One region of the Priestia sp. TSO9 genome, then DNA from elsewhere that is predicted to be linked to it. Evidence: a T-box and tRNA genes for the amino acid it is inferred to sense, from the RefSeq annotation. Region 1 holds a T-box; the other holds one or more tRNA genes.

Region 1 (3,428 bases):
TCGATCAAGCACCGTTATTAAAAGTAAATCCGCTTTTATTTCATTACATTGAAAATGATCTTTCCGAGCTACCTCAACAACTACTACAAGATGTCTATCAGAAAGCATACATTCGGAAAAATCATGAACGCACGCAGGTTGAATATTGTTTTATCGTTACAGATGGAACGAATATTTTAGCAATTGATACGATGGGATATCATATTCCGATTCGAAAAAGCCGCTTAATTCCAAGACAGGAACAGTTAGTCTATGAGATGATTGCGGATCAAGAAGAGCTAGAATATAAGTTCAGTGAAGACGAGCTAAATAAAAAAGAGCATCATATTCTTTCACCGTCTCCTGAAACGATGAGAGGACTAACACGTAAAGAACGTCAGCTAAAACAGCTGTTATTTATGGCACTTGATCAGCTACATACCACAAAAAATACAGCTCAAATCCGCTACTGGTACACGGAGTGGAATCCAACGAAATACGAAGACATTCAAGAGATGTCGTTTCAAGACGTATGGAGTCAGCTATACGATGAAACGAAGTCAGGGTGGTCACCGAAGCATAAATTATTATGCGAGCGCTTAGTAAAAGGACAACCTTTCTTTGAGAAACTTTGGGAAATTGAACAAGAGCCAAAAGTTAATTAAAAAAAACGACTGCATAGCAGTCGTTTTTTTAACGTTTACGGCCAATTCCCATTGCGTTTCGCATTTTGCGAAGCATTTTATTAGCCGTTGCATTTGCTTTATCGGCACCTTGATCTAAAATATCATCTAGCTCGCTAGAATCAACTAATTCATAATATCTTTCTTGAATTGGAGCGAGTGCTTCAGCTACCACTTTAGCTGTGTCAGCTTTAAAGTCACCATAACCTTTGCCTTCGTACATTGCTTCAATGTCTTCGATCGATTTATTGGCTAGGATTGAATAAATACTTAATAAGTTTGAAATACCTGGCTTATTTTCTTTATCATAGCGAACAATACCTTCTGAATCTGTTACGGCACTTTTGATTTTCTTTTCAATTGTTTTTGCGTCATCCAAGAGCGTAATGAAAGCTTTTTGGTTTGGATCGGACTTGCTCATTTTTTTCGTAGGATCTTGAAGAGACATGACGCGTGCTCCCACTTTTGGAATACGTACTTCAGGAATAGTGAAGATATCATTGTATTTTTTGTTAAAGCGCTCAGCTAAGTCACGCGTTAATTCTAAATGCTGCTTTTGATCTTCACCAACTGGAACCAAATCGGTGTTGTATAAAAGAATATCCGCTGCCATTAATGGAGGATAAGTTAGTAATCCTGCTGATACTGCTTCTTTTCCAGCGGACTTATCTTTAAACTGAGTCATACGTTCAAGTTCACCGATATACGCTACGCACTGTAACATCCATCCCGCTTCTGTGTGGGCAGGTACTTCCGATTGAATAAATAAAGTCGATTTTGCTGGATCAATTCCTACCGCTACATACAGAGCAGCAAGGCTGCGAATGTTTTTACGAAGTGCTAAACGATCTTGAGGCGTTGTAATCGCATGCTGATCTACAATACAAAAATGACAGTTATAGTCATGTTGAAGTTCAACAAATTGCTTCATCGCTCCAATGTAGTTACCTAAAGTGATTGTACCGCTTGGTTGAATACCTGAAAAAATTGTTTTCATCAAATCTTCCTTTCATCTGCACATATATGATGCTAATTTACGAATACAACATAAAAAGGCCCATCCGCTCCTAGCATAAGCTAGGGGCGAATGGACCGCGTTGCCACCCTAATTAGCACACATAATTGTGAACTATCTTTATTCATATAACGTTGAGGTCAACGTTCAAGCTTTGCACTTGAAAGCTCCAAAGTCCATTCTGCAGGTTTCAATGTTTGTTCTCACCAGCCACAAACTCTCTAAAAATGAAAATTCTGCATACTACTCTTTTTCACAGCTTTAATTATATAGTTATTCGTTATTATAACGCGAAAAAGCAGGAATTTAAACATCTTATCGCTAAAAAGTTTTATAAGACAATTTACTGGAATTTTTCAGCGGCAAAAAAAGACAAGAACCTTTTAATTAAAGCATTTCTTGATGAAAATTTGGTGGAGGATTTGGTAAAAATCTTTTATTTAGTATTTCTAATAGCTTTGTAATACTATCGTAATACCTATACTACAAAAAAGATTTTAGAAGTCTGACAAGTAGGCACAATCCTTATAAGATAAGGTTTTTTCCCTCATGACAAAAAAATACCATTAAATAATAGTATTGCAATAAATTTTTAAAATATTTATAATAGGCGTAACAAACATATTTTTTACAAAGGTATTACAATTTCTTAATTTTTCAGAAAACACAAAATAGACAATGTTTTGTTTCAATTAGCGAATTTTGTAATGAATGAGTCTTCTACATATTAAGCGCATACATTGGATTTACAGCATGTAAACAATTGATGACAGTTTCATAGGGTAGAAGAATAATTTTGCAGCGAGGTCTTTAACGCTCTACTACGTGAAAAAATAACTGATTATTTTGTATTGAAAGAGGATTAAGAAATTAGTGCATATCAAAAAAATATGGTTGCCACACAAACAAAACTTAATAGGGGGTAACACGCAATGAAGAAAAGGTTGTCGATTCTTTTCAGTTTGCTGCTTGTAATGAGCTTGTTTTTAGCTGCATGTGGATTTAACAAAGAATCTGGTGGCAGTGAAAATGCTAGCAGTGATGGCGGCGACAAGAAAAAAGAGCAAGAGCTTCGCGTAAACATTAAAACTGAGCCTTTTTCACTAAACCCAGGCTTAGCTAATGATTCAACGTCATCAAACGTATTATTACAAACATTTGAAGGTTTAACTCGTATCGGTAAAGATGGAAAACCTGAAAATGCAATGGCGAAAGATGTGAAGGTCAGCGATGACCAAACTAAATATACGTTTACGATTCGCGACGATGCAAAATGGTCAAATGGTGACCCTGTAACAGCAAAAGATTTCGAATATGCATGGAAATGGGCGTTAGATCCTAAAAACGAATCTCAATATGCATATCAATTATACTATGTTAAAAATGCACAAGCTGCCAATGAAGGAAAAGGTTCATTAGAGGATGTTGCCGTTAAAGCAACAGATGATAAAACGCTTGAAGTAACATTAGAAAACCCAACGCCATATTTCTTAGAATTAACAGCTTTTTATACGTACTTCCCAGTGAATACGAAAATTGCTGAATCAAATGAAAAATGGTACACAAATGCAGGCGAAAACTATACGTCAAACGGTCCTTTCAAGCTTAAAGCTTGGAAACATAATGACAAAATCGAGTTAGTTCCTAATGAAAACTATTGGGATAAAGATGCTGTAAAACTTAAAAAAGTTGAAATGTACATGATCAATGATAATAACACTGAACTTTCAATGTTTAAAAACGGTGAGTTA
Region 2 (3,428 bases), on a different contig from region 1:
GCTTACTTGTATCATGCTAGTGTGCGTATCATTAGGACTGTATGCATACTTTAAGCTGAAAAAAATGAAAAATTGATACTAGATGGCTATTTCCCTCATTTAAAACAAGAAAGATACAACGAGATAAAAAGCAACTGTTATTCCAGCTGCAATTAAAGCTGGCTTTAATTTATATTTGGCATATTCAATAACAGATAAATCTAATATTTTGGCGATGGTATTCGTATCGTCGCTTAAAGGCGAAGAAAACGCTCCAAATGAACCGCTTGCAAATACTGCACCGATAATCAACGGCAAAGAAATATCTGCAGAACTCGCAAGCGATACGCCAAGCGGCATTAAAATCCCCCACGTCCCCCAAGCAGACCCGATAAAGTAAGAAATAGCAGCTCCAAACACAAACATAAAAGGAGTGACAAACATTTGAGGAATCCACTTAGAATGTGCGGTCACGAAATTCGAAAAACCCAAGTCTTCTGTAACAGCGGATAACCCCCATACTACCGATAACAGCAGAATAACGGACATTAAGTCATTCCCTCCTGTGATAAACCCATTAAGCAAATTCTGTAATGTAAAGCGCTGAAATAAGAAAAAAATGAGGGTAATTAACGTAGTCATAATTAAAGCTACTACCATCGCTTCTAGCACGTCTGCTTTAATAAATGCTTCAAAAAAGGTGTGACTCTTACGATGTCCACTCCACCATGTTAAAAGTAAGGTGAGTGAAATCACAATAAGTAAAGGCACTAACAGATTCCAAGGCTTAGAAGGCAAATCCTTCGATACGCAAGGATGACAATCATGCCAATCTTTTTCGTCTTCTTTCTTGAGCTTCATAGGAGCTGTAGATGTTGAATGATGAAAAAAGCTTAAATAAATCCCTACTAAAATAATCACAATCGAAAAGAAATTATAAGGAATGCTTTGAATGAACAAAGAATAAGCGTCTTGTTTTATGCCTTGATGATCAATCGCCATTTGAATGATGGATACCATGTATCCTACAAATGCCGTTGCCACGGGAATTAAGACGATAACAGGAGTAGCAGTTGTTTCAATAACAAACCCTAGCTCTGCTGTCGTCATTTTCACTTTTTTCAGCAGCGCTCTCATGATGGGCGCGATCGTCACAAAACGAAATGTGGGAGCACTGAATGTTCCAATGGTTGAAACATAGGTTAAAATAAGGGCTTTTTTTCTTGTATCAATTCTTTCAGCAGCTGTTTCTACAAACCCCTTAACTCCTCCAGCCATCTTAATCATTCCGATAAGCCCTGAAAACGCGTATAAAAAGACGACGATTTCTATATTACTTTTGTTTCTAAGAGCTTGTACAACGTAGTGAAGCAGTTTTTCAACACCTCCGATAATCGAATGATCAATCAAATAAGCGCCTACTAATAGGCCTAAAAACAACCCTGGCAGCACTTGTTTGGTGAAAATAGCTATGGGAATAACAATTAAAAACGGTATAATTGAAAACCAACTAGATTCCATAGGACTCTCCCCTATCTTAAAAACCATATTAGATGTCTTCACGTATCGTTCATTAGCTTTTAATGTAACCCCAATATTGTGTCTATATTCACGAAAACAACCCGTATAAGCAGTATTGCTTTAATAAAATATTTCTGATTACAAACAGCATACTAAAACTCTTTATTTCTACAACAAAAAAGCAGTTTGCACATGCAAACTGCTTTTGAAAAGAAGCGGAAGACGAAGTTCGAACTCGCGACCCCCACCTTGGCAAGGTGGTGTTCTACCACTGAACTACTTCCGCGCATATATCAAAATAAAGATGCGGGTGAAGGGACTTGAACCCCCACGTCATAAGACACTAGATCCTAAGTCTAGCGCGTCTGCCAATTCCGCCACACCCGCGTGTGAATTAAAAGATAACTCCAAAATGGCAGGGGCAGTAGGAATCGAACCCACACTGACGGTTTTGGAGACCGTAGTTCTACCTTTAAACTATGCCCCTAGAAATGATTTCTTCAAAAGAACCTCGTTTATGAACGACGCTATATCATAATAAAACATATATGGAATTTCGTCAATAGGTCTTTTGATGAATCATAACTAGTACTAGGGGTTTCAAAAAACTGTGAGGCATATCACAGTTGTTTACACATTCCTTTCACCAGCTGCAGCCTCTTTAATCTCCGCTATTTGTTTTTAAAGACTCTGCTGTAACACAGCGCTATACAAAATGTCTCCAAAATCGCGTAAAGACCGAAAGAATATGTAGGAGTGCAGATTTTACAGGAGGCACGTTTTTTTGAGAATCCGTATAAAACTCCACAGGTTCTCCCTCATTTCCCACAAGCATACTGTGAGAAATTTTAGTTTCAATAGCTCTTGTTAACTCGGCTGCAAATTCTTCACTATCTATCATAACCATGGATTCAGTGTTTAAAAATACAGATCGTGAATCTAAGTTAAAAGAACCAACTGCACTTAAACGCTGATCATAAACAACAGATTTCCCGTGAATTGAATAAGGCTTTTGATATTCATAAAGCTTCGAACCAGCTTTTATAACGCGATTCTTTACTCCCAGGTATGCAGAAAAAGCCATAGCATTTGGCGTGGATGTAATCGAATTAGTTAAAATAATTCTTTGCACTTTTGGTTTCACTCGCTTATCTATATACTGTTCCATCTCTTTTGTTGGTACGATATAAGGACTTTGAACAACAATGGATTTTTCAGCTTGTTGGGAAAGCTTAATAAATGTTTTCCATATAAAAGGACTTTTATTCATTCTTTGGATAGGATTTGTAATAAAAGAAACTTTTCTTGTAGGCATCGTTGATTCTCTCCATACAATATAAGGATGAACAAAAGGTTCGTTTGCTTTTTTGGCCTCTTCGTATTGATCTATCAACAATTTTTTTCCTGAAAGACCACGAAATTGTTTAGTTTTGTTGAGCTTTGGAAAAGCTTTGCGTGTATACGGATGAGTCCATAATTTCTCTACATACTTCTCCATCGAGAGAATGGCACTATGACTTTCTTGCTTTGTGTTATAAATCAGCACATCACGGTCATAGACAAAATTTTTATTTGGTTGACTGGCCAAGTATTTATCTCCAATGTTTCGTCCTCCACTAATACCTAATTGGCCATCGACTACTATTATTTTATCGTGAAGACGATTATGCCATGTCCAAGGTTTAAAAATAATAAAGGGCTCATAGTACTTTAATTCAATATTATTGTGGAAAGCTAGAGCATACAGAACATTTTTTCTCTTGCCTTTTAACCCATGAGAGATCCCGTCTAACAGCACTCGAATACGTATACCTCGATCCGCAGCTTCGAATAAAGCGCCCATAAGTAAATCCGAAGAACGACCTTTACCGATGGAAAAGTACGCAATATCGATTGTATGCCTCGCTTCTTGAATCATCTGCATCCGA

The links. The T-box of region 1 lies ahead of trpS (tryptophan--tRNA ligase). A T-box ahead of a tRNA ligase gene usually reads a tRNA of that ligase, here a tRNA-Trp.
Region 2: it encodes a tRNA-Trp, which carries the amino acid that the T-box ahead of trpS (tryptophan--tRNA ligase) is inferred to sense. The anticodon was not compared.

The regions. Positions count from the first base shown of each region.
Region 1 covers NZ_JAJEKD010000009.1:83,817-87,244, forward strand. Annotated here, with positions in the region: gene LJC66_RS03265 (YjbA family protein) at 1-644, shown strand, start outside; gene trpS (tryptophan--tRNA ligase) at 673-1,662, opposite strand; T-box leader at 1,739-1,943, opposite strand; gene LJC66_RS03275 (peptide ABC transporter substrate-binding protein) at 2,610-3,428, shown strand, end outside.
Region 2 covers NZ_JAJEKD010000013.1:604,526-607,953, reverse strand. Annotated here, with positions in the region: gene LJC66_RS11315 (Na+/H+ antiporter NhaC family protein) at 100-1,500, opposite strand; tRNA gene LJC66_RS11310 (tRNA-Gly) at 1,715-1,786, opposite strand; tRNA gene LJC66_RS11305 (tRNA-Leu) at 1,806-1,887, opposite strand; tRNA gene LJC66_RS11300 (tRNA-Trp) at 1,914-1,987, opposite strand; gene LJC66_RS11295 (phospholipase D-like domain-containing protein) at 2,207-3,428, opposite strand, start outside.